DNA from 4 places in the Enterobacter cloacae complex sp. 385G4 genome. Region 2 is predicted to be linked to each of the others. Evidence: predicted binding sites of a transcription regulator. Region 2 holds the regulator's gene; each other region holds the start of a gene.
The links. Region 2 encodes PurR, which represses purine synthesis genes. Its sites were predicted from a motif close to CANGCAAACGTTTGCNTG; they were not measured.

Region 1: the regulator PurR is predicted to act here: its motif matches at 4,805-4,822, upstream of purT (formate-dependent phosphoribosylglycinamide formyltransferase).
Region 3: the regulator PurR is predicted to act here: its motif matches at 3,225-3,242, upstream of purL (phosphoribosylformylglycinamidine synthase).
Region 4: the regulator PurR is predicted to act here: its motif matches at 2,685-2,702, upstream of galS (HTH-type transcriptional regulator GalS).

Annotation. Positions count from the first base shown of each region.
Region 1 is NZ_JBXWDD010000001.1:1,083,619-1,090,896, reverse strand. It holds gene zwf (glucose-6-phosphate dehydrogenase) at 1-824, shown strand, start outside; gene edd (phosphogluconate dehydratase) at 1,059-2,870, shown strand; gene kdgA (bifunctional 4-hydroxy-2-oxoglutarate aldolase/2-dehydro-3-deoxy-phosphogluconate aldolase) at 2,910-3,551, shown strand; gene purT (formate-dependent phosphoribosylglycinamide formyltransferase) at 3,593-4,771, opposite strand; gene AC2FAJ_RS05365 (tellurite resistance TerB family protein) at 4,942-5,592, shown strand; gene ptrB (oligopeptidase B) at 5,678-7,278, shown strand, end outside.
Region 2 is NZ_JBXWDD010000001.1:291,943-299,220, forward strand. It holds gene punC (purine nucleoside transporter PunC) at 1-365, opposite strand, end outside; gene punR (DNA-binding transcriptional activator PunR) at 480-1,391, shown strand; gene purR (HTH-type transcriptional repressor PurR) at 1,409-2,434, opposite strand; gene cydH (cytochrome bd-I oxidase subunit CydH) at 2,732-2,821, shown strand; gene AC2FAJ_RS01590 (MFS transporter) at 2,983-4,149, shown strand; gene sodB (superoxide dismutase [Fe]) at 4,187-4,768, opposite strand; gene AC2FAJ_RS01600 (C40 family peptidase) at 4,891-5,664, opposite strand; gene grxD (monothiol glutaredoxin 4) at 6,003-6,350, shown strand; gene rnt (ribonuclease T) at 6,395-7,045, opposite strand; gene gloA (lactoylglutathione lyase) at 7,141-7,278, opposite strand, start outside.
Region 3 is NZ_JBXWDD010000008.1:171,022-178,299, reverse strand. It holds gene AC2FAJ_RS18965 (PTS transporter subunit EIIC) at 1-419, shown strand, start outside; gene yfhb (phosphatidylglycerophosphatase C) at 423-1,058, shown strand; gene tadA (tRNA adenosine(34) deaminase TadA) at 1,083-1,622, shown strand; gene mltF (membrane-bound lytic murein transglycosylase MltF) at 1,510-3,060, opposite strand; gene purL (phosphoribosylformylglycinamidine synthase) at 3,328-7,215, shown strand.
Region 4 is NZ_JBXWDD010000001.1:1,442,157-1,449,434, reverse strand. It holds gene AC2FAJ_RS07090 (YbfB/YjiJ family MFS transporter) at 1-708, shown strand, start outside; gene folE (GTP cyclohydrolase I FolE) at 811-1,479, shown strand; gene yeiB (DUF418 domain-containing protein YeiB) at 1,498-2,655, shown strand; gene galS (HTH-type transcriptional regulator GalS) at 2,811-3,833, shown strand; gene mglB (galactose/glucose ABC transporter substrate-binding protein MglB) at 4,128-5,126, shown strand; gene mglA (galactose/methyl galactoside ABC transporter ATP-binding protein MglA) at 5,206-6,726, shown strand; gene mglC (galactose/methyl galactoside ABC transporter permease MglC) at 6,742-7,278, shown strand, end outside.

The DNA.
Region 1 (7,278 bases), 790 kb from region 2:
GGATTGAAGGTCGCTGGGGTTACTTTGACCAGGCCGGCCAGATGCGCGACATGATCCAGAACCACCTGCTGCAAATTCTGTGCATGATTGCCATGTCTCCACCGTCTGACCTGACGGCTGACAGCATCCGCGATGCCAAAGTGAAAGTGCTGAAGTCGCTGCGCCGCATCGACCGCTCCAACGTGCGCGAGAAAACCGTTCGCGGCCAGTACACTGCCGGGTTTGCGCAAGGTAAAAAAGTGCCAGGCTACCTGGAAGAAGAGGGCGCGAACAAGTCCAGCAATACCGAGACGTTTGTGGCCATCCGCGTGGATATCGACGACTGGCGCTGGGCGGGCGTGCCGTTCTACCTGCGCACCGGTAAGCGTCTGCCGACGAAGTGTTCCGAAGTGGTTGTCTACTTTAAGAACCCGGAACTGAACCTGTTCAAAGAGTCCTGGCAGGAGCTGCCGCAGAACAAGCTGACCATCCGTCTGCAGCCGGACGAAGGGGTGGATATCCAGATCCTCAACAAAGTGCCGGGCCTGGATCATAAGCACAACCTGCAGACCACCAAGCTGGATCTGAGCTACTCCGAAACCTTCAACCAGACGCACCTTGCGGATGCTTACGAGCGTCTGCTGCTGGAAACCATGCGCGGTATCCAGGCGCTGTTCGTGCGTCGCGACGAAGTGGAAGAGGCGTGGAAATGGGTCGATTCCATCACCGAAGCCTGGGCTGCCGATCAGGATGCGCCAAAACCGTATCAGGCGGGTACCTGGGGGCCTGTGGCGTCGGTGGCGATGATCACCCGCGATGGCCGCTCCTGGAACGAGTTTGAGTAGGATAATCCACTAGCCCGAAAGTGTTATTTTACCGGTAACATGATCTAACACAGTTAGTGGCACAATTTTTATACTTTTAAGCTCCGCGTGGATTCACCCGCGGGGCTTTTTTTATTACACTGCCGGAAGTGATTTTGCCCCTGAGCTCCGGACAGCAAGCGTTTCAGCGTTGTTAACAACCGCCAGCGACTTTGTAAACTCCCGAGCCCGGACAGATAAATTAAAGGAGCTTTTATGAATCCTGTAATGTTACGCGTAACACAACGCATTATCGAGCGCTCGAAAGAGACCCGTTCGGCCTACCTCGCCCGCATTGAACAGGCGAAAAGCAACACCGTTCACCGCTCCCAGCTGGCCTGCGGTAACCTGGCCCACGGCTTCGCCGCCTGCCAGCCCGATGACAAAGCCTCCCTGAAAAGCATGTTGCGTAACAATATCGCTATCATCACGTCTTATAACGATATGCTCTCCGCGCACCAGCCGTATGAGGTCTATCCCAACATCATTCGTAAAGCGCTGCACAGCGTGAACGCGGTGGGGCAGGTGGCGGGGGGCGTCCCGGCCATGTGCGACGGCGTGACGCAGGGGCAGGATGGTATGGAGCTGTCGCTGCTGAGCCGCGAAGTGATTGCGATGTCTGCGGCTGTGGGCCTGTCACACAACATGTTTGATGGTGCGCTGTATCTCGGCGTGTGCGACAAAATCGTCCCGGGCCTGGTGATGGCAGCGCTGTCGTTTGGTCATCTGCCAGCGATTTTCGTGCCGTCCGGCCCGATGGCCAGCGGTCTGCCGAATAAAGAAAAAGTGCGTATCCGCCAGCTGTATGCGGAAGGCAAAGCCGATCGTCAGGCGCTGCTGGAAGCCGAAGCCGCGTCCTACCATGCGCCGGGCACCTGTACGTTCTACGGCACGGCCAACACCAACCAGATGGTGGTGGAGTTTATGGGGATGCAGCTTCCGGGCTCGTCCTTCATCCAGCCGGACGCGCCGCTGCGCCAGGCGCTGACCGAGGCCGCGGCCCGTCAGGTGACGCGCCTGACAGGAAACGGCAATGAATGGATGCCGATGGGCAAAATGGTCGACGAAAAAGTGATCGTCAACGGTATCGTCGCCCTGCTGGCGACCGGCGGTTCAACTAACCACACCATGCACCTGGTGGCCATGGCGCGCGCGGCGGGTATCCTGATTAACTGGGATGACTTCTCCGACATCTCCTCCGTGGTACCGCTGATGGCGCGTCTGTACCCGAACGGTCCGGCGGACATCAACCACTTCCAGGCTGCGGGCGGTGTGCCGCTGCTGATGCGCGAGCTGCTGAAAGGCGGTCTGCTGCATGAAGACGTGAACACCGTAGCCGGATTTGGTCTGCAGCGCTACACCCAGGAGCCGTGGCTGAACAACGGCGAGCTGGACTGGCGCGACGGGGCAACCGCGTCTCTTGATCCGCAGGTGATTGCCACTATCGACAAACCGTTCTCCCACCACGGCGGTACCAAAGTGCTGAGCGGCAACCTTGGCCGCGCGGTGATGAAAACCTCTGCCGTGCCGGAAGAGAACCAGGTTATCGAGGCCCCGGCGGTAGTGTTTGAAAGCCAGCACGACGTGTTGCCTGCCTTCGACGCCGGTCTGCTGGATAAAGACTGCGTGGTGGTCGTGCGTCATCAGGGGCCAAAAGCGAACGGCATGCCAGAATTACATAAACTTATGCCACCACTTGGTGTATTATTGGACCGCCGTTTCAAAATTGCGTTAGTGACCGATGGCCGCCTGTCAGGCGCATCCGGCAAAGTGCCTTCCGCCATCCACGTCACGCCTGAAGCCTACGACGGCGGCTTGCTGGCGAAAGTGCGCGACGGCGACATGATCCGCGTGAACGGCCAGACTGGCGAGTTAACCCTGCTGGTGGATGACGCGGAGCTGGCGGCACGTCAGCCTCATATTCCTGACCTGAGCGCATCGCGCGTGGGAACCGGACGCGAAATGTTCAGCGCGCTGCGTGAGAAGCTCTCCGGTGCGGAGCAGGGCGCAACCTGTATTACGTTTTAAGACGACTTGATTTTAACGATCTGGCGAGAGAGAACTCTGATGAAAAACTGGAAAACAAGTGCAGAAGCAATCCTGACCACTGGCCCTGTCGTGCCGGTTATCGTGGTAAACAAGCTGGAGCACGCTGTGCCAATGGCGAAAGCGCTGGTTGCGGGCGGCGTTCGCGTTCTGGAAGTGACCCTGCGTACCGCCTGCGCGATGGATGCCATCCGCGCCATCGCTAAAGAAGTGCCGGACGCCATCATCGGTGCGGGTACCGTTCTCAACGCGCAGCAGCTGGCGGAAGTGACCGAAGCTGGCGCACAGTTTGCCATCAGCCCGGGCCTGACCGAGCCGCTGCTGAAGGCCGCGACCGAAGGCACCATTCCCTTGATCCCGGGCATCAGCACCGTTTCTGAACTGATGCTGGGCATGGACTACGGTCTGAAAGAGTTCAAATTCTTCCCGGCAGAAGCGAACGGCGGCACCAAAGCGCTGCAGGCAATTGCGGGTCCCTTCTCTCAGGTACGCTTCTGCCCGACGGGCGGTATCTCCCCGGCTAACTACCGCGACTACCTGGCGCTGAAAAGCGTGCTGTGCATCGGCGGCTCATGGCTGGTTCCGGCGGATGCGCTGGAAGCGGGCGACTGGGATCGCATCACGAAACTGGCTCGTGAAGCGGTTGAAGGCGCGAAGCAGTAAGCCATATGCAGCATGAAAAACGGGCCTTTCGGCCCGTTTTTTTATCCTGCTACCTGAACGTTCGCAGCCGCCGCTTTTGCTCTTACTACGGCCTCGTCAACGTTATCCCCGGTGGCTAACGCCACGCCCAGACGACGCGTACCGTCGATCTCCGGCTTGCCGAACAGACGGACCTGCAGGCCTGCGCCCACCGCGCCTTCGACGTTATCAAACGTCACATTCTGGCTGGTCAGCTGCGGAAGGATCACCGCCGACGCCGCCGGGCCGTACTGGCGGATGCCGCCAACCGGCAGGCCGAGGAAGGCGCGCACGTGCAGGGCGAACTCCGAGAGATCCTGCGAAATGAGCGTGACCATACCGGTGTCGTGCGGGCGAGGGGAGACTTCGCTGAAGATCACTTCGTCACCGCAGACGAACAGCTCCACGCCGAACAGGCCATAACCGCCCAGGGCCAGAACGGTCTTACGGGCAATCTCCCGGGCACGCTCCAGCGCCAGGTCGCTCATCTGCTGCGGCTGCCAGGATTCACGATAATCGCCATCTTCCTGGCGGTGGCCAATCGGGTCGCAGAAATGGACGCCGTCCACGGCACTGACGGTGAGCAGAGTGATTTCGAAATCAAACTTCACCACGCCTTCGACGATCACGCGACCGGCACCGGCACGGCCACCCTGTTGCGCATAATCCCACGCGCTGTCCAGCGCGCTGCTGTCGCGAATAAAGCTCTGACCTTTCCCCGAAGAGCTCATCACCGGCTTAATGATGCACGGGTAGCCAATCTCTTCAACGGCCTGCAGGAATGCGGCTTTGTCACCCGCAAAACGGTAGCTTGAAGTAGGCAGCCCCAGCTCCTCCGCCGCCAGGCGGCGAATGCCTTCACGGTTCATGGTCAGCTTTGCGGCTTTCGCGCAGGGCACCACGCGCTGGCCTGCCTGCTCAAGGGCGATCAGCGTATCGGTTGCGATAGCTTCAATTTCCGGCACGACAAAATCCGGTTTCTCCCGTGCAATAAGCGTACGCAGGGCATCACCGTCCAGCATGTTAATCACATAAGAACGATGGGCGACGTGCATGGCGGGCGCGTCGGCGTAGCGGTCTACGGCAATCACCTCCACCCCTAAACGCTGACACTCAATGGCGACTTCTTTACCCAGTTCGCCCGATCCCAACAGCATTACGCGCGTCGCCGCAGGTCGCAGCGCGGTTCCTAAACGAGTCATGATATTCCCCCTGAAAAAGATGCGCGCAGTATAAACGAAAACGTTTGCGTCTGTCTTGCGCACGGCAAAAGGGCAGACCAGAAATTTGCGCTTCTTTAGGCTTGATGGACATTTCCTGACGCCTGCTCGCTTACGCTGGAGAACATGTTAACCGTTAAGCGAGGGAAACCATGTCAGGCTGGTTAAATCAACTGCAATCCATGTTAGGGCAGAAAACGTCAGGTTCCGGCGAACAGGGGCTGAGCAAACTGCTGGTACCGGGGGCGCTCGGTGGGCTGGCAGGGCTGCTGGTTGCCAATAAATCCTCACGCAAGCTGCTGGCGAAGTACGGTACCGGCGCGCTGCTGGCCGGGGGCGGCGCTATCGCCGGCACCGTGCTGTGGAACAAATATAAGGACAGGGTGCGTGCGGCGCACCGCGATGAACCTCACTATGGGGAGCATACTTCTCCGCTGGATCTGCGCACGGAGCGGCTCATCCTTGCGCTGGTGTTTGCCGCCAAAAGCGACGGGCATATTGATGATAAAGAGAGAGCGGCTATCGAACAGCAGCTGCGCGAGGCGGGTGTTGAAGAACAGGGCAGAACGCTGGTGGCGCAGGCCATTGAACAGCCGCTCGATCCGCAGCGTCTGGCACTGAGCGTGAAAAATGAGGAAGAGGCGCTGGAACTCTATTTTCTCAGCTGTGCCGCCATAGATATCGATCACTTTATGGAGCGTAGCTACCTTAATGCCCTCGGCGACGCGCTGAAGATCCCTCAGGACGTGCGCGAGGGGATTGAAAAAGATATCGGGGAACAAAAACTGGCGCTACAGGGCTAACTCGCGCCCCCGTGGTCATGTTTCGCTTGCATCATGCGCGGGTTTTGCCAACCTTATAGGGTGTAAAACTTAAAAGAATGATGACATGCCACCGAAAGCCCGACGTACTCCTTATGCGATCGTCACGCATGGCGATACGCGCATAGACAACTATTACTGGCTGCGGGACGATTCGCGTTCCCGGCCAGAGGTGCTCGACTACCTGCACGAGGAAAACGACTATGGCCGCAGGGTCATGGCCAGCCAGCAGGCGCTTCAGGACCAGCTGCTGAATGAAATGGTGCAGCGTATTCCCCAGCGCGACATCTCCGCGCCCTGGACCAAAAACGGCTATCGCTATCGCCATATCTATGAGCCGGGCAACGAGTATCCCATCTATCAACGACAGTCGGTATTAAGCGCCGAGTGGGATGAATGGGACATTTTGCTGGATGCGAACCAGCGTGCCGCCCACAGCGAGTTTTATACCCTGGGCGGTATGTCCATCTCCCCGGACAACACCATCATGGCGCTGGCGGAGGATTATCTCTCCCGGCGCCAGTACGGCCTGCGTTTTCGCAATCTGGAAACCGGCAACTGGTATCCGGAAATGCTGGAAAACGTCTCCCCGGATTTTGTCTGGGCGAACGATTCCGAGACGGTCTACTACGTTAAAAAGCACGCCTCCACGCTGCTGCCTTATCAGGTGTGGCGGCATACTGTAGGTACGGACTCAGCCGATGACGAGCTGGTCTATGAAGAGAAAGACGAAACGTTTTATGTCAGCCTGCATAAAACCTCCTCACGCCACTATGTGATTATCTTCCTCGCCAGCGCGACCACCTCGGAAGTGCTGCTCCTGGATGCCGAACTGCCTGACGCCCAGCCGCTCTGTTTCCTGCCGCGCCGCAAGGACCACGAGTACAGCCTGGATCACTTCCAGCACAGCTTTTATCTGCGTTCGAATCGTGAAGGCAAGAACTTTGGTCTGTACAAAACCAAGGTGCGCGACGAGCGCAAGTGGGAGGTGCTTATTCCCGCGCGGGATCAGGTTATGCTGGAAGGGTTCACGCTGTTTACCGACTGGCTGGTGGTGGAGGAGCGCCAGCGGGGGCTGACCAGTATCCGGCAGATCAACCGTAAAACGCGTGAGGTGATAGGGATTGCGTTCGACGATCCGGCCTACGTCACGTGGATCGGCTTTAACCCGGAACCTGAATCGTCCCGGCTGCGCTACGGTTACTCGTCGATGACCACGCCGGATACGCTCTTCGAGCTGGATATGGATACCGGACAGCGCCAGGTGCTTAAGCAAACCGAAGTGAAGGGCTTTGATTCCGACAATTACCGCAGCGAACACCTGTGGGTCACCGCGCGCGATGGCGTGGAGGTGCCTGTTTCGCTCGTTTATCACAAGGCGCACTTCCAGAAGGGTAAAAATCCGATCCTGGTCTATGGCTACGGCTCCTATGGCTCCAGCATGGATGCCGACTTCAGCAGCAGCAGATTAAGCCTGCTCGACCGCGGCTTTGTTTTCGCCATTGCCCATATTCGCGGCGGCGGCGAGCTGGGGCAGCACTGGTATGAAGACGGGAAATTCCTGAAAAAGAAAAACACCTTCAACGACTATCTCGACGTCTGCGATGCGCTGATTGAGCAAGGCTATGGCGATCCTCAGCTTTGCTTCGGCATGGGCGGTAGCGCGGG
Region 2 (7,278 bases):
TAGTCGGTGACCAGCGCCTGCCAGGTCACGGCCGCGGCACAGACGCCGACCGCCTGAACAAACCGCAGCACCAGCAGCCAGGTGGCATCGCGCACCCATAGCATCCCCAGGCAGCCCACGGCAAAAATGGCCAGCCCCAGCAGCAGCACCGGTTTACGCCCAAAGCGATCCGAAAGCGGTCCCCAGAGCAGCTGCGCGAAGGCAAAACCGGCCAGGAACAGGCTCAGGCTGGCGCTGATGGCGGCAGCAGGGGTTTGCAAATCTTCCTGCATGGCGGCAAACGCCGGCAGGTACATATCGGTGGCCAAAAAGCCCAGCACGCTTAAGCCGCCGAGCCAGACTAAAAAACCTTTCCTGGGTTGCACTGTTTTATTCTCCTGAGGAGGCAGGTATACGTTGGCGCTGAGTGTAGGGAGTGCAAAGCCGCTTGTGAAACGCTAATATTTGTCGGGTGCATTCAAATTTTTTGCAGGCAGAAAATGTGGTCAGATTATTCTCTTGAAGTGGTCGATGCTGTCGCGCGTAATGGCAGCTTTAGCGGAGCGGCGCAGGAGTTGCACCGCGTCCCTTCGGCCATCAGCTATACTGTGCGACAGCTTGAGGAGTGGCTGGCGGTACCGCTGTTTGAACGGCGGCATCGTGATGTTGAATTAACGCCCGCAGGGGCGTGGTTTTTAAAGGAAGGGCGTTCTGTTATCAAAAAAATGCAGATCACCCGCGAGCAGTGCCAGCAGATCGCGAACGGCTGGCGGGGCCACCTTTCCATTGCGGTGGATTACATCGTTAAGCCCGAGCGCACCCGGCAGATGATTGTCGATTTTTATCGGCATTTCTCTGACGTAGAACTGCGGGTCTCGCAGGAGGTGTTCAACGGCGTCTGGGATGCGCTGGCGGACGGCAGGGTAGAGATGGCGATTGGCGCGACCCAGGCGATCCCGGTCGGGGGACGTTACGCCTTTCGCGATATGGGGATGCTGAGCTGGAAATGCGTGGTGGCAAGCGATCATCCCCTGGCGGCGACGGAAGGGCCGCTGAGCGACGATACGCTGCGCAGTTGGCCGTCGCTGGTGCTGGAAGATACCTCCCGCTCGCTGCCGAAGCGAATTACCTGGCTGCTGGACAACCAGCGGCGGGTTGTCGCCCCTGACTGGGGATCGTCGGCGACGTGCCTCAGTGCCGGGCTCTGCGTAGGCATGGTGCCCGCCCATTTTGCACGTCCGCGAATCGACACCGGTGAGTGGGTTGAGCTAACGCTGGAGAATCCGTTCCCGGATGCGGCCTGCTGCCTCACCTGGCAACAAAATGATGTCTCGCCGGCGATGGCCTGGCTGCTGGACTATCTGGGGGACAGCGAAACGCTTAACCGGGAGTGGCTGCGGGAGCCAGACTGACTGGCTCCGCAATGAGCTTAACGACGGTAGTCGCGGAACGGGCCATCCGCAACGGAACGGCGTTCGATGAGGCGAGGGTGAACTTCAATGGACTGTGACTCTTCACGCTTGTTGACGATCCTGTCCAGCAGCATATTGAAGGCGGTTTCACCCAGTGAATCTTTCGGCTGGTGAATGGTGGTTAACGCTGGCGTGAAGAAGCGCGCGTTGCGCACGTTGTCATACCCGATCACGGAGATGTCCTGCGGTACGCGCAGACCCAGCTCGTCGGCCGCACAGAGGGCGCCCATCGCCATGATGTCGCCCCCGCAGAAAACGGCGGTTGGACGGTGAGGCTGGGAGACGATCTGCTGCATCGCGCGGTAGCCTGATTCCGGCTCAAAGTCGCCCTGCACGATCCAGTTTTCCGGCACGGTGATTAGCGCTTCTTCCATCGCTTTCATAAAACCGGCCAGGCGGCCCGCGCCGGTGTTGCGTTCCAGCGGACCCGGGATCACGCCAATCTCGCGGTGGCCGCGTTCGATCAGATAACGGCCCGCCATGTAACCGCCTTCGAAGGCGTTATCGATAACGGAGTCGGTGAAGTCGGCGCGCGCTTCGCCCCAGTCCATCACCACCATAGGGATATGGCGATACTCTTCCAGCATCGACAGCACGGATTCCGGGTACTCTGAACACATCACCAGCAGGCCGTCCACGCGCTTTTGCGCCATCATCGACAGGTAGGCGCGCTGTTTTTCAATGCTGTTCCAGGCGTTGCCGAGAATCAGGGTATAGCCTTTCTGGAAGCAGTTTTTTTCTACCGCTTCAATGATCTCGGCAAAATAGGCCGCTTCGCTGCTGGTCGCCAGCAGACCAATAGACTTGGTGTGATTAACCTTGAGGCTCCGCGCAACCGCGCTCGGCGAGTAGTGCAGCTCTTTGATCGCTGCCCAGACGGCGTTGCGCGTCTCTTCCGCCACAAAACGGGTTTTGTTAATTACATGTGATACGGTTGTAGTGGAAACGTTTGCGCGTTTTGCTACGTCTTTAATTGTTGCCATTAAATGTCACTCCAGACCATATCCTAAACTCCTGAAAAACTTGAAGGTAAACGTTTGCCTTCTCTCACCCTTATCACGCAATTTTGAATTGCGGCACGCCGGGAAAACGACACGGGACGTCAGGAGGGGGTCAATGGCCGGTACGCTAATAAATTTAGCGTGGAATTTTGGCCTATCTTGATGAAAAGGGGAAGAGGTAAAGTGTTTATCAGCTTAAATCCAGGAAGATTTTTGACGTAAACTGTGCAAAAATGAGCAAGCTCACTTTTCGTGGGGGGATTAAAAGGAGAAAAATTGATGAGTTCCGATCTGAAGTTTTCGCTGTTCACCACCGTTATTGTGCTGGCGCTGATTGTGGCGGCTGGCCTGACGGCTGCGCTGCATTGATTTACGCGGGGGGAGTCTTCTCCCTCCCGAACGCTCCGATTGTTACTTCTCTGGCAAAAATCTTTTGCCATTTTGTTAACTTCTCATTTTTTGTGATTGATGTCATGCTTTCCGCTTCTTTGTTCTGTGTCACCACATGACACGGCATCCGGAGTTGACGCATGAAAATCAATTTTCCCCTGCTGGCCCTGGCGATTGGCGCTTTTGGGATTGGCACCACTGAATTCTCCCCGATGGGGTTACTGCCCGTTATCGCCCGTGGCGTGGACGTCTCGATCCCGGCCGCCGGGATGTTAATCAGCGCCTACGCCATCGGCGTGATGGTGGGAGCGCCGCTGATGACGCTTCTGCTTTCGCACCGTGCGCGCCGCAATGCGCTGATTTTCCTGATGGCGATTTTCACCCTGGGCAACGTGCTTTCGGCCATTTCGCCGGATTACACCACTCTGATGCTGTCGCGCATTCTGACCAGCCTCAACCACGGTGCTTTCTTTGGTCTGGGCTCGGTCGTGGCCGCAAGCGTGGTGCCAAAACACAAGCAGGCCAGCGCCGTGGCCACCATGTTTATGGGGCTGACCATCGCTAACATCGGCGGTGTTCCTGCGGCAACCTGGCTGGGCGAGGTCATTGGCTGGCGGATGTCCTTCCTGGCGACGGCCGGATTGGGCGTGGTCGCGATGGTGGCGTTGTTCTTCTCCCTGCCAAAAGGCAGTGCGGGTGAACGCCCTGATGTACGCAGAGAGCTGTCGGTGCTGATGCGCCCGCAGGTACTTTCCGCGCTGCTGACCACCGTGCTGGGGGCAGGAGCGATGTTTACCCTCTACACCTACATTTCGCCGGTCTTACACGACATTACCCACGCAACGCCACTCTTTGTTACCGCGATGCTGGTGCTGATTGGCGTCGGCTTCTCGATTGGCAACTATCTCGGCGGGAAATTTGCTGACCGTTCCGTGAGCGGCACGCTGAAGGGCTTTTTAACCCTGCTGATTGTCATTATGGTCGCGATCCCGTGGCTGGCGCAGAATGAATTCGGTGCGGCGATTGCGATGGTTGTCTGGGGCGCTGCCACCTTTGCCGTGGTGCCGCCGCTGCAGATGCGCGTGATGCGTGTTGCCCATGAGGCGCCGGGTCTCTCGTCTTCCGTGAATATCGGGGCATTCAACCTCGGCAATGCGCTGGGCGCCGCCGCCGGAGGCGCCGTGATTTCAGGCGGTCTGGGGTACAGTTTTGTGCCGGTGATGGGGGCGATTATTGCCGCGCTCGGCCTGCTGCTGGTGATGATGTCCGGCCGTAAACAGCCTGAAGCGGTTTGCACGGCTGAATAAGCAAAAACGCAGAAGGGTTACCCCTTCTGCGTGTCTCTTACGCGGCGAAGTTCTTCGCGACAAAGTCCCAGTTAACCAGAGCCCAGAAGTGCTCCAGGTAGTTCGGGCGCGCGTTGCGGTAATCAATGTAGTAAGCATGTTCCCACACGTCCACGGTCATCAGCGGCGTAGCGCTGGTGGTCAGCGGGGTGCCCGCGTTAGACGTGGACACGATAGCCAGTTTGCCATCCGCCTCTTTTACCAGCCACGTCCAGCCAGAACCGAAGTTCTTGATGGCGGCATCGGTAAACTTCGCTTTAAACTCAGCAAAGCTGCCAAAGGCGGCGTTGATGGCGGCTGCCAGTTCACCGGCAGGTTCGCCACCGGCATTCGGCGCCAGGCAGTGCCAGTAGAAAGTGTGGTTCCACACCTGAGCCGCGTTGTTAAAAACGCCACCCTCTGAGCTGCGAACGATCTCTTCCAGCGTTTTGCCTTCAAAATCGGTGCCCTTGATGAGGTTGTTCAGGTTAGTGACGTACGTCTGATGATGCTTGCCGTAGTGGTATTCCAGGGTTTCCGCAGAAATGTGCGGTGCCAGGGCGTCTTTTGCATACGGTAGTGCAGGTAATTCGAACGACATTGCTTCTCTCCTTATTGTATTTTGTGTTGCCAATAACCCTACAGACAACAAGGACAGGATAGCAAATTGAAAGGGTATGCAAAAGAGGAACTTACCCTGCCGCAGATGCGGCAGGGCAGGGATTAACGAATGGTTTTTGGCGTCATGACGCGACGCGCGCCGACGTAATGACGTACCCAGTAATCTTCGCTGAGCGAGGTGATCTGAATGTCCTGACCGCTGCGCGGAGACTGGATGAATTTCCCGTTGCCGACGTAGACGCCCACGTGGTCAGCCGTACCGCGACCCTGCGTGCGGAAGAAGACCAGGTCGCCGTTTTCCAGCTCACCCCGGTTAACCGGTGACGCATCGCGCAGGTGATACATCTCATTGGCGGTACGTGGAATACGGAATTTAACCAGATCTTTGTAGGCGTAATAGACGAGGCCGCTGCAGTCGAAACCGGTACGCGGCGAACTGCCGCCCCAACGATAAGGCTTGCCAATCTGCCCCATCAGTTTATTCATCGCGGTTTTTTGCGCTTTTTGCACACGCACTTTATGCACATCCGCCAGCTTTGTTACCTTCGTGCATTTTGCTTTATGGCCTTTACGGGTAATGCATTTTTCTGTAACGAGGTTAGCGGCGGTCTGCGAAGCTTTATTTTTGGCGGTGCGGGTAGTGCGGGAAGATTTTGTTTTCGTCTTGCTGGAAGCGGTTTGTTTAGTCTGAGCGGTGGTTTTTTTCTTGTCGTTCTTGCTGCTGGTTTTTTTCTTACGTTCTGTGGCTTTCACCAGATGGCTTTTTTGTACAGCAGATTGCCGCGCCTGCTGAGAGGCGTTTGCCGCTGGCGTTAACGTGAGTGATGTAAACAGTAAAGCACAGAGCGTGATCGAGATTTTAGTTATCCGCGCCACTGGGCAGTCCCCTGATATATGCAGGTCATCAATAATACCCGCGTGTGATTTACAAAGCCCGTCGATTCTAATCCATAAAAACCCGAGAAGTTAATAGCATTTTTCAATCTAAAAACGTGTTTCGTTAGCAAGTGCAAAAAAATTCATCGTTCTGACGCACAATTGTTCACTCTCTAAGCAAAACCCTGACGGGCGAAGGGGTAAACACCATTTGCAATGCAACTTTTGTGGAGTCGGGGTAAAATATATAAACGTGACGAAAATGTTATTTTCCGATGCCAGCCTGACCCGCTACAATGTCAGACTACTGCCGTAACAGAAGTTAAAGGAAGCAAGACATGAGCACCACTATTGAAAAAATCCAGCGCCAGATCGCTGAAAACCCGATTCTGCTGTATATGAAAGGTTCTCCGAAGCTGCCAAGCTGCGGCTTCTCCGCGCAAGCGGTTCAGGCGCTTTCAGCCTGTGGTGAGCGTTTTGCTTACGTTGATATCCTGCAGAACCCGGACATCCGCGCTGAGCTGCCAAAATACGCTAACTGGCCGACCTTCCCGCAGCTGTGGGTAGACGGCGAGCTGGTGGGCGGCTGCGATATCCTGATTGAGATGTATCAGCGCGGCGAACTGCAGCAGCTGATCAAAGAGACGGCGGCGAAGTACAAAACGGAAGAGCCGGACGCTGAATAATTTTCTGCGTTAATAAAAAAGCGACCTGAAGAGGTCGCTTTTTTTTATTCTTCACTGTCGCCCATCGGCAGCGGCCAGCCGCCCAGACGCTTCCAGCGGTTGACGATCTCACAGAACAGCTCTGCGGTGCGCTCCGTATCGTATAAGGCGGAGTGCGCCTGGGTACCGTCAAACGGTATACCCGCCGTAATGCAGGCTTTGGATAAAACCGTTTGTCCCAGCGCCAGGCCGCTTAGCGCGGCGGTGTCGAAGGTCACGAACGGGTGGAAAGGGTTGCGTTTGAGCGATGCGCGTTCGGCCGCCGCCATGGTAAAGCTGTGATCGAAGGTGGCGTTATGGGCTACCATGATGGCGCGGCTGCAGTTGCTCTCTTTCATGCCTTTACGCACCATTTTAAATATGGCGTGCAGCGCATCATATTCACTGACTGCACCACGCAGCGGGTTATGCGGATCGATACCGTTAAACGCCAGCGCCTCCGGCTGTAAGTTTGCCCCTTCGAAAGGTTCAATGTGGAAATGCAGCGTGGTGTCCGGTGTAAGCCAGCCCTGTTCATCCATCTTCAGCGTGATGGCGGCAATTTCGAGCAGCGCATCGGTTTTAGCGTTAAATCCGGCTGTTTCTACATCAATGACAACGGGATAAAAACCACGAAAACGGTCGCACAGACCGCTAAATTGAGCGTTATCGGACATCAGGGTCTCTTACAAGGGGAAAAAGCAGTGCGCATTATGGCAAATTTTGCAGGGTGATGCAGTAAAACTACGGGCGCATGTTGCGCCCTGAGGGATCAGTTGCCCAGACCGCGACCCGCGTCTTTGGCTTCAATCAGCTCGATCTTGTAACCGTCCGGATCTTCTACAAAGGCAATAACGGTGGTGCCGCCTTTTACCGGGCCGGCTTCGCGCGTGACGTTACCGCCGTTGCT
Region 3 (7,278 bases), on a different contig from region 2:
TCGAGCTGGTGCAGGCGCACGGTTATAACGCGCTGCTGCCTATTCTCTCGATGGCGGGCGTCGGGCAGGTGGGGGCAGCGATTGCCGTCCTGATGAAAACCCGCAACGCGCGCCTGAAAAAAGTGATTAAAGGGGCGCTGCCGGTCGGGCTGCTCGGCATTGGCGAGCCGCTGATATTCGGCGTCACGCTGCCGCTGGGTAAACCGTTCCTTGCGGCCTGTCTGGGGGGCGCGGTAGGCGGGGCACTCATCAGCTACTGGAAAGTCGCCACCGTTATCACCTTTGGTCTCTCCGGTTTACCGCTGGCATTAACCATCGTGACCGGAAAAGTCATGCTCTATCTGTTAGGCTATTTAGTAGCGGTGATCGCCGGGTTCCTGTTTACCTGGCTGTTAGGATTCAACGACCCAGAGGAGTAAGGTTTGGCCAATCACGAGCGTCGCGTTGTCTTTTTCGATCTGGATGGAACGCTGCATCAGCAGGATATGTTTGGTACGTTTATGCGCTACCTGCTGCGGCGTCAGCCTCTGAACGCGCTGCTCGTCTTACCGCTCTTACCCCTCATTGGCATCGCGCTGCTGGTAAAAGGCCGGGCGGCGCGCTGGCCGATGAGCCTGCTGCTGTGGGGATGTACGTTTGGCCACAGCGAAGCGCGGCTCAAACAGCTCGAAAAGGAGTTCGCTCTCTGGTTCCGCGGCCACGTTGCCGCGTTTCCCGTGGTGCAGGCGCGCCTGACCAGCTATCTTGACGCCAACGATGCCGATATCTGGCTGATTACCGGCTCCCCGCAGACGCTGGTGGAGCAGGTCTACTTTGATACCCCCTGGCTGCCGCGCGTAAACCTTATCGCCACGCAAATTTCCCGCGGCTACGGCGGCTGGGTCCTGACGATGCGCTGTCTGGGGCATGAAAAAGTGGTCCAGCTGGAAAAACGCATCGGCACGCCGCTGCGCCTTTACAGCGGCTACAGCGACAGCAAGCAGGACAACCCGCTGCTCTATTTTTGCCAGCACCGCTGGCGCGTTACTCCCCTCGGTGAACTTCAGCAACTCGAATAGTCTTATCTGTAAGGGCTGTGTATAATGCCGCCCGCTTTTAGACTGGAGTATCAGCCCTTGTCCACCTCAGAACACAATCATGAATACTGGATGCGCCACGCGCTGGCGCTGGCTCAACGGGCCTGGGACGAGGGCGAAGTGCCCGTGGGCGCGGTGCTGGTTCATAACAATCGGGTGATTGGGGAAGGGTGGAACCGTCCTATTGGCCGCCACGATCCTACAGCGCACGCCGAAATTATGGCGCTTCGTCAGGGCGGCCTGGTGCTGCAAAACTATCGTCTGCTCGATACCGCCCTGTACGTCACCCTTGAACCCTGCGTGATGTGCTCAGGGGCGATGGTGCACAGCCGAATCGGTACCCTGGTGTTTGGAGCGCGGGATGAAAAAACCGGTGCGGCCGGTTCACTGATGGACGTGCTGGGTCATCCAGGAATGAATCATCAGGTGCAGACTATCGGTGGGGTACTTGCACCAGAGTGTTCGGGGCTATTAAGCGATTTCTTTCGAATGCGCCGTCAGCAGAAAAAGCAACAAAAGGCAGAATTGAAGTTGTCGGATGATTAAGCTCGTCCGGCGCCACAACCGGATAACTTTCCGCCAGCTGTTTTGCCTCTGTTGCCTCTTTCTCTTTCTCCAGCAGATAGCCGACCAGGCTAATCTGATACTTACGTATATTTTCCACGTAGGCGTAGGCTTCATGTCCGCGCGCGTAGCCATACGTCAGCTTGTTGTACCATGGCTTCTGGCTCAGCAGCGGCAGGCGCTGTTTTACGTCTGACCAGCTATCCGGGTTTCCCTTCGTTTTCGCCGTCAGAGCCCGCGCGTCAAGCATGTGCGCGTAGCCCATGTTGTAGGCCGCCAGCGCAAACCAGATCCGTTCCTCATCCGGCACGGTTTCCGGGACTTTAGCCATCATATCCTGCAGGTAGCGCGCCCCGCCGCTGATGCTCTGTTCCGCATCGGTACGGTCGTTAACGCCCAGGCTCAGCGCGGTATTTTTGGTTAACATCATCAGTCCGCGTACGCCCGTTGGCGACGTGGCCTGGGTGTCCCAGTGGGACTCCTGGTACGAGATAGCCGCCAGCAGTTTCCAGTCAATCTCCTGGGCATATTTTTCGAAAAGCGGCTGCAGGTCAGGCAGGACGCTGTCAACCGCGCGCAGGAAGCTGCGGGTGTCAACGTAGTCAAAGTCATCCCCGTGGCCGAGGTACTTCTCCTCAAGTCGCGCCAGCGTGCCGTCTTCATTGATGGTGTTATAAAAATCCAGCATGGCCGCCGAGAGGGTCTGGTCATCATCCAGATGGGTAAACCAGGTCACCGGCTGTTCGTCCGTCACGTCCAGCGCCACGGCGATTTCAGGATGCACCCGCTGGAACAGGCTGATCGCCACCGAATCGGCGATGGTGTAGGGCAGTTTCTGATCTTTGACCTGCTCCAGCAGCTCCGTTGTGCCGAGTTTAGGGTCAACCGTCCAGCTCAGATCCGGGTATTTTTTCTCCTTTAACTCACGCAGGTCGTCAATCACTACGTGGCCGGGAGCAATCGTCAGCTGTTGCGCGTTGATCGAGGCAAGCGTACGCGGGCGCAGGCTCCCGACGCGATAAACCAGCTGCTGGGAAACAGAGTAGTAGGTCGGGCCCGGCTGGTAGTTCTTGCTGCGCTCGCTGTTATAGACCAGCCCGGCAGCGAGGATATCGGCGTTGTTGTTGTCCAGGTCGTCAAACAGCTGGTTGATGTTCTGGCGGACGGTAATTTTAAGCTTCACGCCCAGATAATCGGCAAACTGCTGCGCCAGCTCATAATCCAGACCAATAATTTTGCCGTTGATGTCGCTGTAAATCAGCGGAGAGTTGAGGGTACTGACGCGCAGTTCCCCCCGCTCCTGAATGGCGGCGATACGATTTTCGGCTTTGCCGAACCAGGGGATGGAAGGCCAGAGGGCCACTGCCAGCAGCAACGTTACAATGCCGATGAGCAGATAATTAATCTTTAATTTTTTCAATTAGTTAATTCTCTGCGACGCCGGTTGCCTCAGTCTGCTGTAGCCATGTTAATCATAAGGTTTGTCATTGAATGAGCGGCATTTTGCGTAAACTTGCGCCACTTGGCAACCAATTAGAGAGACAGGTCACATCTATTGTTAAACGCTGAAGTCGATTTTATTTCGACGCAAACGGTTTCGTCGGCGCTCAGGATTCTCTATAATGACGCCCGTTTTCCCCCCTTGCGCACACTGTAAGCGCCCCGGCGCTTCGAAGACGAGAGACTTATGATGGAAATTCTGCGTGGTTCGCCTGCACTGTCTGCCTTCCGTATTACCAAACTGCTGGCACGTTTTCAGGCGGCCGACCTTCCGGTAAGCAATATTTACGCTGAGTATGTCCATTTTGCTGACCTGAATGCCCCCCTGAATGCAGAGGAGCGCGTACAGCTGGAACGCCTGCTCAAGTATGGCCCAAATCTGAGCAGCCATACGCCAACCGGCAAACTGATCCTTGCGACGCCGCGTCCGGGCACCATCTCCCCCTGGTCTTCCAAAGCCACCGACATTGCCCACAACTGCGGCCTGAGCCAGATTAACCGTCTGGAGCGCGGCGTAGCGTACTACGTCGAAGCCTCTACCCTGAGCGACGCGCAGTGGCAGGCGGTTGCGGCTGAATTGCACGACCGCATGATGGAGAGCGTGTTTGCCTCTCTTGATGACGCACAGAAGCTTTTCTCCCATCATCAGCCTGCACCGGTACAGAGCGTGGACCTGCTGGGGCAGGGCCGTCAGGCGCTGATTGACGCCAACCTGCGTCTCGGCCTGGCGCTGGCAGAAGACGAAATTGACTACCTGCAGGACGCGTTCGTTAAGCTCAACCGCAACCCGAACGACATCGAACTCTACATGTTCGCGCAGGCCAACTCTGAGCACTGCCGCCATAAGATTTTCAATGCCGACTGGATTATCGACGGCGAACAGCAGCCGAAGTCGCTGTTCAAAATGATCAAAAACACCATGGAACAAACCCCTGACCACGTGCTGTCTGCCTATAAAGATAACGCTGCGGTGATGGAAGGTTCCGAGGTGGGCCGCTTCTTCGCCGATCGCGAAGCAGGGCGCTATGACTTCCATCAGGAGCCTGCGCATATTCTGATGAAAGTGGAAACCCACAACCACCCGACGGCCATTTCTCCGTGGCCGGGTGCGGCGACCGGCTCCGGCGGCGAAATCCGTGACGAAGGGGCGACCGGTCGTGGGGCGAAACCCAAAGCGGGTCTGGTCGGTTTCTCCGTCTCCAACCTGCGCATCCCTGGCTTTGAACAGCCGTGGGAAGAAGATTTCGGCAAGCCAGAGCGCATCGTGACCGCGCTGGATATCATGACCGAAGGCCCGCTGGGCGGCGCGGCGTTTAACAACGAATTTGGACGTCCGGCGCTGAACGGTTACTTCCGTACCTACGAAGAGAAGGTGGACAGCCACAACGGCAAAGAACTGCGCGGCTACCACAAACCGATCATGCTGGCAGGCGGGATCGGCAACATCCGTGCCGATCATGTGCAGAAAGGCGAGATCGTCGTCGGCGCGAAGCTGATCGTGCTGGGCGGCCCGGCGATGAACATCGGTCTGGGCGGCGGCGCGGCCTCCTCTATGGCCTCCGGCCAGTCTGATGCGGATCTCGACTTCGCGTCCGTGCAGCGTGACAACCCTGAGATGGAGCGTCGCTGCCAGGAAGTGATCGACCGCTGCTGGCAGCTGGGCGATGCCAACCCGATTCTGTTCATCCACGACGTGGGCGCGGGCGGTCTGTCCAACGCCATGCCGGAGCTGGTGAGCGACGGCGGTCGCGGTGGCCGTTTCAACCTGCGCGATATCCTGAGCGATGAGCCGGGCATGAGCCCGCTCGAAATCTGGTGTAACGAATCCCAGGAGCGCTACGTGCTGGCGGTTGCGGCCGACCAGCTGCCGCTGTTTGACGAGCTGTGCCGCCGCGAACGCGCGCCGTATGCCGTCATCGGTGAAGCGACCGAAGAGCAGCACCTGACTCTCAGCGACACCCATTTCGACAACCAGCCTATCGATCTGCCGCTGGACGTGCTGCTCGGTAAAACGCCGAAGATGACCCGCGACGTAACAACCCGTAAAGCGGCGGGCAAAGCGCTGGATCGCCAGGGCATTACCGTGGCGGAAGCGGTCAACCGCGTGCTGCACCTGCCTGCTGTGGCAGAGAAAACCTTCCTGGTGACCATTGGCGACCGTACCGTTACCGGTATGGTGTCGCGCGATCAGATGGTTGGCCCGTGGCAGATCCCGGTGGCGAACTGCGCCGTGACCACCGCGAGCCTCGACAGCTACTACGGCGAAGCGATGGCACTGGGCGAACGCACCCCGGTGGCGCTGCTGGACTTCGCCGCCTCTGCACGACTGGCGGTCGGTGAAGCGCTGACCAATATCGCGGCGACGCAGATTGGCGACATCAAACGTATCAAACTTTCCGCGAACTGGATGGCGGCAGCCGGTCACCCTGGTGAAGACGCTGGCCTGTATGAAGCCGTGAAAGCGGTGGGTGAGGAGCTGTGTCCAGCCCTCGGCCTGACCATTCCGGTGGGTAAAGACTCCATGTCGATGAAAACCCGCTGGCAGGAGGGTAATGAGCAGCGCGAGATGACGTCTCCGCTGTCGCTGGTGATCACCGCGTTTGCCCGCGTGGAAGACGTGCGCCATACCGTTACGCCGCAGCTGGCGACCGAAGATAACGCCCTGCTGTTGATTGACCTGGGTAAGGGCCACAACGCGCTGGGCGCCACCGCACTGGCGCAGGTTTACCGTCAACTTGGCGACAAGCCAGCCGACGTGCGCGACGTGGCGCAGCTAAAAGGCTTCTACGACGCAATTCAGGCGCTGGTGGCACAGCGCAAGCTGCTGGCCTACCACGACCGTTCCGACGGCGGCCTGCTGGTGACCCTGGCAGAGATGGCCTTCACCGGCCACTGCGGCGTTGAAGCGAACATTGCAACGCTTGGCGAAGACCGCCTGGCGGCGCTGTTTAACGAAGAGCTGGGTGCGGTGATTCAGGTTCGCGCCGCAGACCGCGAGGCGGTGGAAGCGATTCTGGCGAAGCACGGTCTGGCAGACTGCGTCCACTATCTCGGGAAAGCCGTTCAGGGCGACCGCTTCGTCATTGAGGCCGACGGTCACGCCGTGTTCAGCGAAAGCCGCTCACGGCTTCGCATGTGGTGGGCAGAAACCACCTGGCAGATGCAGCGCCTGCGCGATAACCCGGAATGCGCCGATCAGGAGCATAACGCGAAAGCGAATGACCAGGATCCTGGCCTGAACGTGAAGCTCTCCTTCGACATCAACGAAGACATCGCTGCGCCGTACATTGCGACCGGCGCGCGTCCGAAAGTGGCGGTGCTGCGCGAGCAGGGCGTTAACTCCCACGTTGAGATGGCGGCAGCCTTCCACCGCGCGGGCTTTGACGCTATCGACGTCCACATGAGCGACCTGCTGGCCGGGCGTACCGGTCTGGAAGATTTCCATGCGCTGGTGGCGTGCGGCGGTTTCTCCTACGGCGACGTGCTGGGCGCAGGCGAAGGCTGGGCGAAGTCCATTCTGTTTAACAGCCGCGTGCGCGACGAGTTCGAGACCTTCTTCCATCGTCCGCAAACCCTGGCGCTGGGCGTGTGCAACGGCTGCCAGATGATGTCTAACCTGCGCGAGCTGATCCCGGGCAGCGAAGCCTGGCCACGCTTTGTGCGCAACCAGTCCGACCGCTTCGAAGGGCGCTTCAGTCTGGTTGAAGTGACTCAGAGCCCGTCTCTGCTGCTGCAGGGGATGGTTGGCTCTCAGATGCCAATCGCCGTTTCCCACGGCGAAGGTCAGGTAGAAGTGCGCGATGCGGCCCATCTGGCGCAGCTCGAGAGCAAAGGCCTGGTGGCGCTGCGCTTTGTCGATAACTTCGGCAAGGTCACGGAAACCTATCCGGCGAACCCGAACGGCTCCGTCAACGGTATTACGGCGGTGACCAGCGAAAGCGGTCGCGCGACCATCATGATGCCGCACCCTGAACGCGTGTTCCGTACCGTGAGCAACTCCTGGCACCCGGAAAACTGGGGCGAGGATAGCCCGTGGATGCGTATCTTCCGCAACGCGCGTAAACAGCTGGGTTAAGATGTAAAGCAGGTACTTTATAGGCCCGGTGAGCGTAGCGCCACCGGGTTTTTTTATGCGTGT
Region 4 (7,278 bases), 1.2 Mb from region 2:
GTCTATATTCAGGCGAAATCCCTTTCGGCCGGTGCGGCGTGGCAAATCTACGGCGTGCTGGCGCTGGTATTGGTCGCGCTGGTGGCGCGCTATCTGCCGCGTTCCGGACAGCTTCATCGACCCGGCAGCGCGCCAGAGCCGCTGGTACTGACGACGGATCTCAAGCGCCTGGTCTGGAGCTACAGCCTGGCGGGATTTGGCTATATCCTTCCGGCGACCTTCCTTTCGCAAATGGCGGCGGTGCGTTTTCCCGGCAGCCTGTTTGCCCAGTTTGTCTGGCCGATTTTTGGTGCCGCGGCCGTGGTGGGGATTGCGCTCAGCATTCTTTTGCGCCACACCTCAACGGCTAACCGCAGGCTGGCGATAGTGCTGTGGTTACAGGGGGCGGGCGTGCTGGCAGCCTGGCTGCTGCCGGGCATTGGCGGTTTGCTGACGGGCGGGCTGCTGGTGGGCGGCGGGTTCCTCTGCGCGGTGCAGCTCTCTCTTTTATACGGCCGCGAACTGGCACCGAACCACACGCGCTATATGGCGGGGCTGCTCACCACCGGGTATGCCATCGGGCAATTGGTGGGGCCGGTAACCTCGGCGTTATCAACCTGGCTAACCCACCGGCTGGAGCCTGCGCTGGGGCTGGCTGGCGTTGCGCTGTTTGTCGCGGGTGCCCTGGTCTGGAATCGCCACGCTGAAAGGCAACAGCAATTGCAATAATTATCGTCGTGAATACTGGATTATGTGCGTCGCCTCACGCACAATGAGCGCATACTTTTGCCACAACGAGGGCGAAAGACGCCACACCTGCAGGAGAACAAAATGTCATCACTCAGTAAAGAAGCTGCCCTGGTCCACGAAGCCCTGCTCGCGCGCGGTCTTGAAACGCCACTGCGTCCGCCCGTTCAGGATATGGACAATGAAACCCGTAAAAGATTGATTTCCGGGCATATGACCGAGATCATGCAACTGCTGAATCTCGATCTGAGCGATGACAGCCTGATGGAGACGCCCAAGCGTATCGCTAAAATGTACGTTGACGAAATTTTCTCCGGACTGGATTACGCCAACTTCCCGAAAATTACCGTCATCGAAAACAAGATGAAGGTGGATGAGATGGTGACGGTCCGTGATATTACGCTGACCAGCACCTGCGAGCACCATTTCGTGACCATCGACGGTAAAGCGACCGTGGCGTATATCCCGAAAGACACGGTGATTGGCCTGTCGAAGATCAACCGTATTGTGCAGTTCTTCGCGCAGCGCCCTCAGGTGCAGGAGCGTCTGACGCAGCAGATCCTGATCGCGCTGCAAACGCTGCTGGGTACCAATAACGTGGCGGTCTCAATTGATGCGGTGCACTACTGCGTGAAAGCGCGCGGCGTGCGTGATGCGACCAGTGCGACCACCACCACCTCGCTGGGCGGCCTGTTTAAATCGAGCCAGAACACCCGCCAGGAGTTCCTGCGCGCCGTGCGTCACCACAACTAATCAGACAGGGCAGGGACCATGGAGCGAAACGTCACGCTCGATTTTGTTCGCGGCGTCGCCATTCTGGGTATCCTGCTGCTGAATATCAGCGCCTTCGGTCTGCCGAAGGCCGCTTACCTCAATCCCGCCTGGTACGGCGACATCACCCGAAGCGATGCCTGGACGTGGGCGATCCTCGACCTGTTTGCTCAGGTTAAATTCCTCACGCTGTTTGCGCTGCTGTTTGGCGCGGGCCTGCAGCTTCTGCTCAAACGTGGCACGCGCTGGATCCAGTCGCGCTTAACGCTGCTGGCAATTCTCGGCTTTATCCACGGCCTGTTCTTCTGGGATGGTGATATTCTTCTCGCTTATGGGTTAGTCGGGCTGATCTGCTGGCGGCTGATTCGCGACGCGCACAGCGTGAAAAGCCTGTTTAACACCGGCGTGATGCTCTATCTCATGGGACTCGGCGTCCTGCTTTTGCTGGGGCTGATCTCCGGTGACGCGACAAACCGTTCCTGGATCCCGGACGCCGCTAACCTCCAGTACGAGCAGTACTGGAAGCTGAAGGGCGGTACGGAAGCGATAAGCAACCGTGCGGATATGCTGGGCGACAATCTGCTTGCCCTGGGGGCGCAATACGGCTGGCAGCTGGCGGGCATGATGCTGATGGGCGCGTCACTGATGCGCACCGGCTGGCTGAAAGGGGAATTCAGCCTGCGGCACTACCGCCGCACCGGCGCGGGGCTGGTCCTGCTGGGCGTGCTGATTAACCTTCCGGCGGTAATGGCGCAGTGGCACCTTCACTGGGATTACCGCTGGTGCGCGTTCCTGCTGCAGGCGCCGCGTGAATTGAGCGCGCCGTTCCAGACCATCGGCTATGCGGCGCTGATCTATGGTTTCTGGCCGCAGCTTTCTCGCCTGTGGATCGTCAGCGCCGTAGCCTGCGTTGGGCGGATGGCGTTAAGTAATTACCTCCTGCAGACGCTGGTCTGCACCACGCTTTTCTATCGCTTTGGCCTGTTTATGAAATTCGACCGCCTCGGACTGCTGGCGTTTGTTATTCCGGTCTGGATACTAAATCTGGCGTTTTCTGTCATCTGGCTGCGTTATTTCCGCCAGGGACCGCTGGAGTGGGTGTGGCGTCAGTTAACCGCACATGCTTCAGGGGTATCATTGAGTAATACATCCAGATAACGATCTGGATCACAATCATTAACAAAACGGATGTAAGCGTTTTCATGAGTGTGACCTTCTTCACGTAGTCCCCTTTCTCTCGCTGCCAAAATAGCCACCTTGCTAAACACAGGGGGTGTCTGTGAGTTGCTGCAATTCTTTGAAGGATGGTGAATATGATCACCATTCGTGACGTCGCCCGTCTGGCGGGCGTTTCTGTGGCTACCGTCTCCCGCGTGCTGAACAACAGCGCGCTGGTCAGCCCTGAAACCCGTGAAACCGTAATGAAAGCCGTGACCCAGCTCGGGTACCGGCCAAATGCCAACGCGCAGGCGCTGGCAACACAGGTCAGCGATACCATCGGTGTGGTGGTAATGGATGTCTCGGACGCCTTTTTCGGTGCGCTGGTGAAAGCGGTCGATGTGGTCGCCCAGCAGCATCAGAAATACGTGCTGATTGGCAACAGCTATCACGAGGCGGAAAAGGAGCGCTATGCCATTGAAGTGCTGATCCGCCAGCGCTGCAACGCCCTGATTGTTCACTCAAAAGCCTTAAGCGATGAAGAGCTGGCCGGGTTTATGGAGCAGATCCCGGGCATGGTGTTAATCAACCGCATCGTCCCGGGCTATGCCCACCGCTGTGTCGGGCTGGATAACGTCAGCGGCGCCATGATGGCCACAAAAATGCTCATCAATAACGGCCATCAGCGGATCGGCTATCTGGCCTCCAGCCATCACATTGAAGATGACGAGCTGCGGCGTGAGGGGTGGCAAAACGCCCTGAAAGAGCACGGTATTACGCCATCAGAAAGCTGGATTGGCACCGGCACGCCGGATATGCAGGGCGGTGAGGCGGCAATGGTGGAACTGCTGGGCCGCAATCTGCAGCTTTCTGCGGTGTTTGCCTATAACGACAGCATGGCGGCAGGCGCGCTGACTGCGCTGAAGGACAACGGCATTGCGGTGCCACAGCATTTGTCATTGATTGGTTTCGATGATATTCCGATTGCCCGTTACACCGACCCGCAGCTGACAACGGTACGCTATCCCATTGCTTCTATGGCAAAACTGGCGACCGAGCTGGCGCTACAGGGAGCGGCAGGGCTGCTGGATCCGGGGGCAACTCACTGCTTCATGCCGACGCTGGTGCGTCGTCATTCCGTCGCCGCCCGGCAAATTGTGGTTCCGATCACTAACTGATTACACCAGGTGATGTAACCGTTTTCAATCTGTGAGTAAATTCACAGTATCTTAACAAGGCGCTGACTATGATGTCAGCGTTTTAGGGGCTGAAACGCTATGTAACGGTGATTATTCGCTTTCACCATAGCCTATGTGCCGCAAACAACGAATAAAACGCATTTCTGGAGCGTTACCGACCACGGAAGATAGAAATTTTATAAGTGAACGTCGGCTGTCAGTAACGTTTTATTAACACCTGCCTGCCGATCGTTATTCACAAGAACTACCCTGCATAAAAAAACCGGAGATACCATGAATAAGAAGGTGTTGACCCTGTCTGCTGTAATGGCAAGCATGCTTTTTGGTGCAGCAGCGCACGCTGCGGATACCCGTATTGGTGTGACCATCTATAAATACGACGACAACTTCATGTCTGTTGTGCGTAAAGCAATTGAGAAAGATGCGAAAGCAGCGCCAGACGTACAGCTGCTGATGAATGACTCCCAGAACGACCAGTCCAAACAGAACGATCAGATCGACGTTCTGCTGGCTAAAGGCGTTAAGGCCCTGGCGATCAACCTGGTTGACCCGGCTGCAGCAGGCACGGTTATTGAGAAAGCGCGCGGCCAGAACGTGCCAATCGTCTTCTTCAACAAAGAACCTTCCCGTAAAGCGCTGGACAGCTATGACAAAGCCTATTACGTCGGTACTGACTCTAAAGAGTCCGGCATTATTCAGGGCGATCTGATCGCGAAGCACTGGGCGGCGAACCCGAACTGGGACCTGAACAAAGACGGTCAGATCCAGTTCGTGCTGCTGAAAGGCGAACCTGGCCACCCGGATGCTGAAGCGCGTACCACCTATGTTATCAAAGAGCTGAACGACAAGGGCCTGAAAACCCAGCAGCTGGCGTTAGATACCGCGATGTGGGACACCGCTCAGGCGAAAGATAAGATGGACGCGTGGCTGTCTGGCCCGAACGCGAACAAAATCGAAGTGGTCATTGCCAACAACGATGCGATGGCAATGGGTGCGGTTGAAGCGCTGAAAGCCCACAATAAATCGTCCATCCCGGTATTTGGCGTGGATGCCCTGCCGGAAGCGCTGGCGCTGGTTAAATCTGGCGCGATGGCCGGTACCGTTCTGAACGATGCCAATAACCAGGCGAAAGCGACCTTCGATCTGGCGAAAAACCTCGCCGACGGTAAAGGCGCGGCGGATGGCACCAACTGGAAAATTGACAACAAAATCGTTCGCGTGCCTTACGTGGGCGTAGACCAGTCCAACCTGGCTGAGTTTATCGGTAAATAAGATCTTCGTTTTGTCTTCACTGGGCGCAATTCGTTGCGCCCTTTTATAACGCGATATGCGAGGCCAACAAGGTATAATTATGGTCAGCACAACTACTCAGTCGTCCGGTGAATACTTGTTGGAAATGACAGGCGTCAACAAGTCCTTCCCCGGTGTTAAGGCACTCGATAATGTTAATTTAAAAGTCCGTCCTCACTCTATTCATGCATTAATGGGGGAGAACGGTGCGGGTAAATCAACGTTATTAAAATGTCTTTTTGGGATCTATCAAAAAGATTCTGGCAGCATTCTTTTTCAGGGGAAAGAAATCGATTTCCATTCAGCGAAAGAAGCGCTGGAAAACGGTATCTCGATGGTTCACCAGGAATTAAACCTGGTACTGCAACGCTCGGTAATGGATAACATGTGGTTGGGACGTTACCCAACCAAAGGTGTGTTTGTCGATCAGGACAAAATGTATCGCGACACCAAAGCGATTTTCGATGAGCTGGATATTGATATCGATCCGCGCGCCCGCGTGGGGACATTATCCGTTTCCCAGATGCAGATGATCGAAATTGCCAAAGCGTTCTCCTATGATGCGAAAATCGTCATCATGGATGAACCCACCTCGTCATTAACGGAAAAAGAGGTTAATCACCTTTTTACCATTATTCGTAAGCTGAAAGAACGCGGCTGCGGCATTGTGTACATCTCGCACAAAATGGAAGAGATCTTCCAGCTGTGCGATGAAATTACCATCCTGCGCGACGGCCAGTGGATTGCCACGCAGCCGCTTGAAGGGCTGGACATGGACAAGATCATCGCCATGATGGTCGGCCGTTCCCTGAACCAGCGCTTCCCGGACAAAGAGAACAAGCCGGGTGAAGTAATTCTGGAAGTACGCAATCTGACCTCGCTGCGCCAGCCGTCCATCCGCGATGTTTCTTTCGACCTTCACAAAGGCGAAATTCTTGGCATTGCTGGCCTGGTAGGGGCAAAGCGTACCGACATCGTGGAAACCCTGTTTGGCATCCGCGAGAAGGCCGACGGCACCATCACGCTGCACGGGAAGAAAATTAACAACCATAATGCCAACGAAGCCATTAATAACGGTTTTGCGCTGGTGACGGAAGAACGTCGCTCGACCGGTATTTATGCTTATCTGGATATTAACTTTAACTCGTTAATCTCTAATATTCGCAATTACAAAAATAAAGTCGGGCTGCTGGATAACTCCCGCATGAAGAGCGATACCCAGTGGGTAATTGACTCCATGCGCGTGAAAACGCCTGGCCACCGTACCCAAATCGGTTCGCTTTCCGGTGGTAACCAGCAAAAAGTTATTATTGGCCGTTGGTTATTAACCCAGCCAGAAATTTTGATGCTGGATGAACCGACCCGGGGTATTGACGTCGGCGCGAAGTTTGAAATTTATCAGCTGATTGCCGAGCTGGCGAAAAAGAATAAAGGGATCATTATTATTTCTTCCGAAATGCCGGAACTGTTAGGGATCACGGACCGTATTCTGGTTATGAGCAATGGTCTCGTTGCCGGTATTGTTGACACCAAAACGACAACGCAAAATGAAATTTTGCGTCTTGCGTCTTTGCACCTTTAAGATCAGGGGCTCCTCATGAGTGCGTTAAATAAAAAAAGTTTTCTCACTTACCTGAAAGAAGGCGGTATTTACGTTGTTCTTTTAGTCCTGCTGGCCATTATTATTTTCCAGGACCCTACGTTCTTAAGCCTGCTGAACCTGAGTAATATTCTGACCCAGTCCTCCGTGCGTATCATCATTGCGCTGGGCGTGGCGGGCCTTATCGTCACCCAGGGGACGGACCTTTCTGCCGGTCGTCAGGTCGGCCTGGCGGCGGTTATTGCGGCAACCCTGCTGCAGTCGATGGAAAACGCCAACAAGGTGTTCCCGGAGATGGCGACCATGCCGATTTTCGTGGTGATCCTGATTGTCTGCGCCATCGGGGCGGTGATTGGCCTGATCAACGGTATTATCATCGCTTACCTGAACGTGACGCCATTTATCACTACGCTGGGTACGATGATCATCGTTTATGGTATCAACTCCCTGTACTACGACTTTGTGGGCGCGTCGCCGATTTCGGGCTTTGACAGCGGCTTCTCCACCTTCACGCAGGGGTTTATCGCGCTGGGC